Linked DNA regions of Prochlorococcus marinus str. SB. The protein of the gene in region 2 binds, or shares a complex with, the protein of the main gene of each other region. Links are inferred from orthologs where the notes say so. Each region holds a gene or a part of one and is shown on either strand. Other genes may lie near its edges.

Region 1 (2,709 bases), 120 kb from region 2 along the record:
CATCTACAACTTTTGCATTCCATGATTCACCACTATCTGATGTTTCATAAATAGCACCTGCAGTGGTAGCCAATTCTGCAATACCAGCATCGACAGTTGTGATTAGAAATGGTTGGCCTGGTAATTTGTTACCCAGAGATAAACGTGTCCAATTCTTTCCTGCGTCAAGTGTATGCATAACTAATGAAGGCTGACCTATTAACCATCCCTCTTCCCCTTTAAAATCTATATCTAGGAGACGAAAATTCTCTTCAGCAGAAATATCTAATGATCTTTTTTCCCATGTTTCACCACCATCTGTAGATTCCATAATCAATCTGTTTGAGCCTACTAGAAACCCACGTTTATCATCTATAAAATCAACATCTAAAGCATTAGCCTGGTCTTCAAACTGAATTGTTGTCCATGGGCTGCTTTCACTCATCTTGACACCAGTAGATGAACAACTGCTTAAAACAAAACAGAGAACTACAGATAAGAGAAGATTAGGAATAGTGGTAAAAAAATTTTTCATTTAATTATATTAATGCAAAGAGTACAAAGAAAGGAACATTGCAGCAGCAAATGCCAACCCTCCAAAAATCAATATATTTTTTTGTCCAGGAGGTAAACTATTAAATCCAAATCCATAAACTAAATTCTCTTCAAATCCACTAGGTTTTGCTCTAGAACCAATATCCTTATAAAAATTTTTACCAGCTCGACAAACAGGGCAGGCAAAAGTATTCCCATCCAGCTCTGAAAAAGGCGTATTTTTAGGTATGTTTAATTTTTTATTTCCTTCAGACGGATCATAAATGTATCCACAACTTCTACATTCAAATCTATTTTGTTCTAAATTAGGAATAGGTTGTTCAACATTTACTCCTATGGAGTTTTCAGAAAGGTTTTCTCTCTCAAAGTCTTTAACTATTTTGTTTTCCTCAGAGGCGGGTTGAATGTTGTCACTCACGGTTTATTATTATTCTTTAAGAACTTTAAAAGATTTTGCTTAATTAAGCGACTTTTATTCAAAATTAATTTTCAAGATGTTTTTATTAACTGGCTATGAATATTTTTTAGGTTTCCTTCTAATTGCCGCAGCAGTACCAATATTAGCTCTAGTTACTAATCTCATCGTTGCCCCAAAAGGAAGAACAGGGGAAAGAAAACTTACATATGAATCCGGAATGGAGCCTATAGGAGGAGCATGGATTCAATTTAATATTCGTTATTACATGTTTGCTTTAGTTTTCGTTATATTTGATGTTGAGACAGTATTCCTTTATCCTTGGGCTGTTGCATTCAATAGACTAGGCTTACTAGCTTTTATTGAGGCTTTGATTTTCATTGCCATACTTGTTATTGCTCTAGCATACGCATGGAGAAAAGGTGCTTTAGAATGGAGTTAAAAAATTGAAACCACAATTATCCCCAAAAGCAATAAGAGAAATCCGAGAAGGAACTTGTAATCCTCTTGGTGCGCCCCAAGTTACTACAGATTTAAGCGAAAATATTATATTGACAAGTTTAGACGATCTTCATAATTGGGCTAGGTTAAGCAGTCTATGGCCCCTCCTTTACGGAACAGCTTGTTGTTTTATAGAATTTGCCGCCTTAATCGGATCAAGATTTGATTTTGATAGATTTGGATTAGTACCTAGAAGCTCGCCACGGCAAGCAGATTTGATAATAGTTGCAGGAACAGTAACTATGAAGATGGCTCCAGCCCTAGTTAGACTTTATGAACAAATGCCTGAACCAAAATACGTTATTGCAATGGGTGCTTGCACAATCACAGGAGGGATGTTCAGTGCAGATTCTACAACTGCTGTAAGAGGTGTTGATAAATTGATTCCAGTTGATTTATACCTCCCAGGATGTCCACCGAGACCAGAAGCAATTTTTGATGCTGTAATTAAGTTAAGAAAAAAAGTTGGTAATGAATCAATTTTAGAGCGCACAAAAACAGAACAAACGCACAGATACATAACATCTGATCACGAAATGAATCTAGTTTTCTCAGAAAATACAGGTGAATATCTAAACAAAACTTCAGCTAACGTAATACCCCCCTCCAAAGAAGAAAAAATAACCGAATTACCGGAAAATACCGAAAAAACTGAAATTATTAATTCTGTAGAAGATTAATGGAAAAAGACGGTTTAGCCACATCCGCAGATACTTCAATAGAAAAAGAAGGGTTTATAAGCCAATCTTTGTCTAAAGATGGAATTCCAAATCAATCTTTATCTGATGATCACATAGGAATTGAAAACATTTCTGTGGAACCTAACAATTTATATGAAGCAGTATCTGCCTTGAGAAGTTATGGTTTCAACTATCTCCAATGTCAAGGAGGATATGATGAGGGGCCAGGTAAAAATCTTGTTAGTTTTTACCATTTTATAACTGTTGATGATTTACAAAAAATCGAAAAAATTAAAGAAGTCAGATTAAAAGTTTTCTTAAAACGAGATTCTGATTTATCAATCCCTAGTTTGTATAAAATTTTCAAAGGAAGTGATTGGCAAGAAAGAGAAACTTTTGACATGTATGGAATAAATTTCATTGATCATCCCAACCCCAAAAGACTATTAATGCCTGAAGATTGGAGAGGATGGCCATTACGAAAAGATTATATTCAGCCAGATTTCTATGAACTTCAAGATGCTTATTAATTTAATTTTTTTAATTTGCGGTAAATAAACATAACTGCTCTTGCTAGTC
Region 2 (3,926 bases):
GATAATAAAAATATAGATTGGTTAGAGCAACCTCTCTGTGTTGATGATATTGATGGACTAACAGAACTCAACAAAAAAATCCCTATAGCCTTAGACGAATCACTTTTAAAATTTCCAACTTTGATTGATGAGTGGAAGGGTTGGCAAATTAGAAGGCCTTCTCAAGAAAATAATCCAGTTAAACTTTTAAGAGAATTAGAAAATAAAAAAGCTTTAATATCTATAAGTACCTCATTTGAAACTGGAATAGGAAAGAGATGGCTCCATCATTTATCTTCTCTACAATTACAAGGACCAACTCCAAAAGTTCCTGGTTTAGCTATGAATAAATTCCCTAATTCGTTTCTATTTTTAAATGAAGCAAAAAAGATATGGGATCTCCTATGAAAAATAAAATTCATACTATTGAAGTTGAAAATAACGAAACTCAATCTGTAGAAAAAATTCTTGAAAAAATTAGGGAGAATAAAATTATATATGTAAAAAACAAATTTTATGAAGACGAAGATGTATTAGATTCAATTACTGAAAATGGGCCAGCAATTATCTTAAAAAGTAGTGGGAGTTCTGGAAAACCGAGACAATGTTTTCACCATTTAAATAATCTTATATTATCTGCAACTACATCAGGTCAATGGCTAATAGAGCAAGGATTTGAATTACAAAACTGCTTAATTTTAAATACTTTACCCCTGAACCATATAAGTGGATTAATGCCAATTTTTAGAAGTCAAACTTGGGGATGTCATTGTATTAATATTTCTCCGAATTTGATAAAAAAAACACGAGAACTTTTACTTTTCACAATTAAATTTAAAAAAAACAAAAAACACTTGATTACGTCATTAGTACCTACCCAATTACAAAGACTTTTAGCTCAAAAAGATGGAATTAGTTGGCTAAAAATTTTTGATCTAATTTGGGTTGGTGGAGCTTCAATTTCAGACGAAACTGCAGAACAATGTATAAAAGAAAAAATAAAATTAGCCCCTTGTTACGGCTCAACTGAAACAGCAGCAATGGTTACGAGTTTAAAACCAAAAGAATTCTTAATGGGTTTTAAAAATGTTGGAGAAATACTACCTGATACAAAAATAAGAATTAATACACAAGGATTAATCGAAATAAACTCAGCCAGAATTGGAATCGAAATAAAAGACTCTTCAAAAACTGAAAATTTCAAAAATAAAAATGGGTGGTGGCAAACAGGTGATTTAGGTGAAATTAATCAAATAAATAATTCATTATATTTAGACTTTCTTGGTAGAAGTGATAACGCTTTTAATTCTGGAGGAGAAATCGTTTTTCCAAAAGTAATTGAATCTCGATTAAATGATTTCATTATGAAAGAAAATATCCCAATTAATAAATTCAATATTTCAAAAGTGTCCGACAAATTATGGGGAAATAAAATTAAAATAATTTTGGAATATAAAGAACATACAAATCATAAAAATATTGAAAATTCATTAAATTTATTAAAAGAATTTTCTCAAAGTTGGCCTAAACATGAAAAACCTGAAAAGTGGATTGTTAAAAAAAATACCACTCCAGAAAAAATAAACTATAAATTTAAAAAATAATAATTAGCATTCTTTTAAATTTGTGCTTACATTTGAAGCCTCTATCCATCTTTCTAACTGATCGGGAAGTTCTATTTTATTTCTTGAATCAACGTCTAAAGAACAATGTATTATTTTCCCTTCTGCTGCTTTATTTCCATTTTTTATAAATAAGCTATTTACCTGGAACAAATGTGTATTAATTTTATAAGGAGCAATTTTTACTTTTAAGAAATCTCCAATTTTTATAGGCGCAAAAAAGTTGGCTTCGCAATTTACTATGGGAAAAATAATTTGACTTTTACGAATAGAAAAATCTGGAAAAATATCTTGATATGGAATTCCATAAATTTCTATACTCTCTTCCCAAGCTTCGTGCGACCATTTTAATAAGTTATGAAAATGAATTACACCTGCAGAATCACAATCACCGAATCTTACCTTCTTCTGCAATATCAACCAGTCAGCGGGTTTCATTTAAAGAACTTATCTATCAACAGATCCCATAATGACATCTATTGAGCCAAGAATTGCCATAATATCGGCGATTTTGGCACCTTTAAGAATATGAGGCAATATTTGCAGATTATTTAAATCAGCTGCTCTGATTTTAAATCTCCATGGGGTAACTTCATTATTTCCTTGAATGAATACACCTATTTCTCCTTTACCGGACTCTAATCTTGTATACAATTCTCCGTTAGGAATTTTAAAAGTTGGAGCAACCTTCTTAGCTACATATTGATAGTCCATACCAAATATTTCACTTTTCTTATCTTCAGTCGCCATTCTTTGAGCTTCCAAATTTTCTGTTGGACCTCCTGGAATCATTTTACAGGCTTGGCGAATGATACTTAGCGATTGTCTCATCTCTTCGACTCTCACTCGATATCTCGCATAACAATCACCTTCTTTTTCTGAAGCAATCTGCCAATCAAAATCGTCATAACATTCATAACTATCGACTTTCCTTAAATCCCAGGAAACTCCAGAAGCTCTAAGCATTGGCCCAGACAAAGACCAATTAATTGCCTGGTCTCTTTGTATTGTTCCCAGACCTTCAATTCTTTTTCTAAAAATTGGGTTATTAGTGATTAATTTTTCGTATTCATCAATCTTAGGTCCAAACCAGTCACAAAAGTCTATACATTTTTCTAACCATCCGTATGGAAGATCACATGCGACACCACCTATCCTAAAGAAATTATTATTTATCAACCTCTGTCCAGTAGCAGCTTCCCAAAGATCATATATCATTTCTCTTTCTCTAAAAATATAGAAAAATGGAGTTTGAGCTCCTACGTCTGCTAAAAAGGGGCCGAGCCACAAAAGATGATTAGCAATACGATTGAGTTCTAGCATTAGAACTCTGATGTAACTAGCTCTTTTAGGAACTGGAATATTAGCTAATCTTTCAGGAGCATTTACTACAATAGCTTCATAAAACATTCCTGCTGCATAATCCATTCTGCTTACATAAGGGACATACATTACATTTGTCCTATTTTCAGCTATCTTTTCCATTCCTCTATGTAAATATCCAATTACTGGCTCACAATCAATGACATTCTCACCATCAAGAGTTACAACTAACCTTAAAACCCCATGCATTGAGGGATGGTGAGGGCCAAAATTGACCACCATTGGTTCTGTTCTAGTCTCTAGCTGAGCCATTCGAAATTTAACTTCTAAATAAATCTTAGTCGAAAGTTATGCAAACTGACCTATCTGATTCATCTTTTTTCAATCATAAATCAGTTATGACAGATGAGATTATGGCTTCATTAGAGCATTACCCATTAATCCATAACAAACAACTTAAAGGAATAGACGCAACTTTAGGCGGAGGCGGGCACTCTTATCATTTATTGAGAAAATATTCTAATTTAAATATAATTGGACTTGATCAAGATCCATTCGCAAGAAAATCAGCATCAAAAAAACTTGATGAATTTAAAAATAGGCTTGATATTAGAGCTACAAATTTTGCGGATTTTATGCCAAAAGAAAAGGTTTCTTTCGTGATTGCAGATCTTGGAGTAAATAGCAACCAAATTGATGACCCTAACAGAGGATTTAGTTTCCAAAAAGATGGTCCGCTTGATATGCGCATGAATCCTTTTCTTGAGGTTGATGCAGAGAAATTAATTGAGGCTTTAAATGAAAAAGATCTAGCTAATCTAATTTATAAATATGGAGAAGAGAGATTATCAAGAAAGATTGCTAGGAAAATAAAAATGGATTTGAAGGAAAATGGGAAATATTCTGGAACAAAAGAATTAGCCTATTCTATTGCAGGCTGCTTTCCACCAAAACAAAGATATAAAAAAATACACCCAGCAACAAGAACATTTCAGGCACTAA
Region 3 (2,886 bases), 120 kb from region 2 along the record:
AGCCTGGTCTTCAAACTGAATTGTTGTCCATGGGCTGCTTTCACTCATCTTGACACCAGTAGATGAACAACTGCTTAAAACAAAACAGAGAACTACAGATAAGAGAAGATTAGGAATAGTGGTAAAAAAATTTTTCATTTAATTATATTAATGCAAAGAGTACAAAGAAAGGAACATTGCAGCAGCAAATGCCAACCCTCCAAAAATCAATATATTTTTTTGTCCAGGAGGTAAACTATTAAATCCAAATCCATAAACTAAATTCTCTTCAAATCCACTAGGTTTTGCTCTAGAACCAATATCCTTATAAAAATTTTTACCAGCTCGACAAACAGGGCAGGCAAAAGTATTCCCATCCAGCTCTGAAAAAGGCGTATTTTTAGGTATGTTTAATTTTTTATTTCCTTCAGACGGATCATAAATGTATCCACAACTTCTACATTCAAATCTATTTTGTTCTAAATTAGGAATAGGTTGTTCAACATTTACTCCTATGGAGTTTTCAGAAAGGTTTTCTCTCTCAAAGTCTTTAACTATTTTGTTTTCCTCAGAGGCGGGTTGAATGTTGTCACTCACGGTTTATTATTATTCTTTAAGAACTTTAAAAGATTTTGCTTAATTAAGCGACTTTTATTCAAAATTAATTTTCAAGATGTTTTTATTAACTGGCTATGAATATTTTTTAGGTTTCCTTCTAATTGCCGCAGCAGTACCAATATTAGCTCTAGTTACTAATCTCATCGTTGCCCCAAAAGGAAGAACAGGGGAAAGAAAACTTACATATGAATCCGGAATGGAGCCTATAGGAGGAGCATGGATTCAATTTAATATTCGTTATTACATGTTTGCTTTAGTTTTCGTTATATTTGATGTTGAGACAGTATTCCTTTATCCTTGGGCTGTTGCATTCAATAGACTAGGCTTACTAGCTTTTATTGAGGCTTTGATTTTCATTGCCATACTTGTTATTGCTCTAGCATACGCATGGAGAAAAGGTGCTTTAGAATGGAGTTAAAAAATTGAAACCACAATTATCCCCAAAAGCAATAAGAGAAATCCGAGAAGGAACTTGTAATCCTCTTGGTGCGCCCCAAGTTACTACAGATTTAAGCGAAAATATTATATTGACAAGTTTAGACGATCTTCATAATTGGGCTAGGTTAAGCAGTCTATGGCCCCTCCTTTACGGAACAGCTTGTTGTTTTATAGAATTTGCCGCCTTAATCGGATCAAGATTTGATTTTGATAGATTTGGATTAGTACCTAGAAGCTCGCCACGGCAAGCAGATTTGATAATAGTTGCAGGAACAGTAACTATGAAGATGGCTCCAGCCCTAGTTAGACTTTATGAACAAATGCCTGAACCAAAATACGTTATTGCAATGGGTGCTTGCACAATCACAGGAGGGATGTTCAGTGCAGATTCTACAACTGCTGTAAGAGGTGTTGATAAATTGATTCCAGTTGATTTATACCTCCCAGGATGTCCACCGAGACCAGAAGCAATTTTTGATGCTGTAATTAAGTTAAGAAAAAAAGTTGGTAATGAATCAATTTTAGAGCGCACAAAAACAGAACAAACGCACAGATACATAACATCTGATCACGAAATGAATCTAGTTTTCTCAGAAAATACAGGTGAATATCTAAACAAAACTTCAGCTAACGTAATACCCCCCTCCAAAGAAGAAAAAATAACCGAATTACCGGAAAATACCGAAAAAACTGAAATTATTAATTCTGTAGAAGATTAATGGAAAAAGACGGTTTAGCCACATCCGCAGATACTTCAATAGAAAAAGAAGGGTTTATAAGCCAATCTTTGTCTAAAGATGGAATTCCAAATCAATCTTTATCTGATGATCACATAGGAATTGAAAACATTTCTGTGGAACCTAACAATTTATATGAAGCAGTATCTGCCTTGAGAAGTTATGGTTTCAACTATCTCCAATGTCAAGGAGGATATGATGAGGGGCCAGGTAAAAATCTTGTTAGTTTTTACCATTTTATAACTGTTGATGATTTACAAAAAATCGAAAAAATTAAAGAAGTCAGATTAAAAGTTTTCTTAAAACGAGATTCTGATTTATCAATCCCTAGTTTGTATAAAATTTTCAAAGGAAGTGATTGGCAAGAAAGAGAAACTTTTGACATGTATGGAATAAATTTCATTGATCATCCCAACCCCAAAAGACTATTAATGCCTGAAGATTGGAGAGGATGGCCATTACGAAAAGATTATATTCAGCCAGATTTCTATGAACTTCAAGATGCTTATTAATTTAATTTTTTTAATTTGCGGTAAATAAACATAACTGCTCTTGCTAGTCTTCTAGGATCATGTCTAAGGGTTGGAGTTATTCTTTTTGAATATAATGGTGCTTGCAAAACATAATAACCCTCAGATAATAATTTTTCTTTATTGCATTGGACAGGCTCTGCCCCTCTACTTTCGTAATAATCTACTAATGGAGACTTTTCAAATTGAATCTGAGATAAGATTGAGTTAAAAATTCGAGCATTAACTCCAAAATTTGATAGTTGTTTTTCTATTGCTTTGATATGTTCATAGACATCAAGCCCATCTGTTTCTCCAGGCTGAGTCATCAAATTACTTATATAAATTTTAGGAGCATTACTTTGCAATAAGGCATCCACAATCTCTGGTACTAATAGATTAGGCAATAAAGAGGTATATAGACTTCCTGGACCAAGAACAATTAAATCAGCTTCTTTTATAGATTCAAGAGCACTTGGAAGAGCTGAAGGATTTTCTGGTAGGTAACCAATCCTCGAAATTAATTTTTTAGATTTACTGATCTTGCTTTCACCAAAAATTTTTTCACCATCTTCTAATTCGGCCCATAACATAACATCAATATT

The links. Proteins that work in one complex are often made in the same cells at the same time.
Region 1: the proteins of EV02_RS03800 (region 2) and EV02_RS04395 are in contact, whole or in part, in a cryo-EM structure (PDB 6ZJN), measured with the Thermus thermophilus proteins. The link is inferred for Prochlorococcus marinus str. SB from one-to-one orthologs. Residues at the interface, in WP_223903221.1 of Thermus thermophilus: Met26, Thr27, Asn29, Gly31, Pro32, His34; in WP_096411116.1 of Thermus thermophilus: Glu45, Ser46, Asn48, Pro50, Ala51, Gly52, Glu53.
Region 3: the proteins of EV02_RS03800 (region 2) and EV02_RS04390 are in contact, whole or in part, in a cryo-EM structure (PDB 6KHJ), measured with the Thermosynechococcus vestitus proteins. The link is inferred for Prochlorococcus marinus str. SB from one-to-one orthologs. Residues at the interface, in WP_011057128.1 of Thermosynechococcus vestitus: Pro17, His18, His19, Pro20, Ser21, Met22, Val25, Arg27, Met29, Thr31, Ile38, Asp39, Cys40, Glu41, Pro42, Val43, Ile44, Gly45, Tyr46, Leu47, His48, Arg49, Gly50, Met51, Lys53, Ile54, Asn57, Arg58, Pro65, Tyr66; in WP_011056552.1 of Thermosynechococcus vestitus: Leu46, Met47, Tyr48, Thr50, Ala51, Cys52, Phe54, Ile55, Glu56, Ala58, Ala59, Ile61, Gly62, Ser63, Arg64, Phe65, Asn76, Pro78, Thr89, Thr91, Lys93, Met94, Ala97, Leu101, Met123, Phe124, Ser126, Asp127, Ser128, Tyr129.

Annotation. Positions count from the first base shown.
Region 1 is NZ_JNAS01000002.1:338,369-341,077, forward strand. It holds EV02_RS04395 (NAD(P)H-quinone oxidoreductase subunit 3), read left to right. Parts: upstream 1-1,028; coding sequence 1,029-1,391; downstream 1,392-2,709. Other genes in the region: EV02_RS04405 (photosynthesis system II assembly factor Ycf48), read right to left, coding at 1-514; EV02_RS04400 (rubredoxin), read right to left, coding at 524-952; EV02_RS04390 (NADH dehydrogenase subunit K), read left to right, coding at 1,396-2,130; EV02_RS04385 (NAD(P)H-quinone oxidoreductase subunit J), read left to right, coding at 2,130-2,660; EV02_RS04380 (gluconeogenesis factor YvcK family protein), read right to left, coding at 2,657-2,709. UniProt on the Escherichia coli protein: NDH-1 shuttles electrons from NADH, via FMN and iron-sulfur (Fe-S) centers, to quinones in the respiratory chain. The immediate electron acceptor for the enzyme in this species is believed to be ubiquinone.
Region 2 is NZ_JNAS01000002.1:454,494-458,419, forward strand. What follows is about bases 1,143-3,926. They hold EV02_RS03800 (NAD(P)H-quinone oxidoreductase subunit H), read right to left. Parts: upstream 3,237-3,926; coding sequence 2,049-3,236; downstream 1,143-2,048. Other genes in these bases: EV02_RS03810 (AMP-binding protein), read left to right, coding at 1,143-1,583; EV02_RS03805 (acyl-CoA thioesterase), read right to left, coding at 1,587-2,039; rsmH (16S rRNA (cytosine(1402)-N(4))-methyltransferase RsmH), read left to right, coding at 3,275-3,926. Outside these bases: EV02_RS03815 (o-succinylbenzoate synthase), read left to right, coding at 1-387; more of EV02_RS03810, read left to right, coding at 384-1,142.
Region 3 is NZ_JNAS01000002.1:338,745-341,630, forward strand. It holds EV02_RS04390 (NADH dehydrogenase subunit K), read left to right. Parts: upstream 1-1,019; coding sequence 1,020-1,754; downstream 1,755-2,886. Other genes in the region: EV02_RS04405 (photosynthesis system II assembly factor Ycf48), read right to left, coding at 1-138; EV02_RS04400 (rubredoxin), read right to left, coding at 148-576; EV02_RS04395 (NAD(P)H-quinone oxidoreductase subunit 3), read left to right, coding at 653-1,015; EV02_RS04385 (NAD(P)H-quinone oxidoreductase subunit J), read left to right, coding at 1,754-2,284; EV02_RS04380 (gluconeogenesis factor YvcK family protein), read right to left, coding at 2,281-2,886. UniProt on the Escherichia coli protein: NDH-1 shuttles electrons from NADH, via FMN and iron-sulfur (Fe-S) centers, to quinones in the respiratory chain. The immediate electron acceptor for the enzyme in this species is ubiquinone.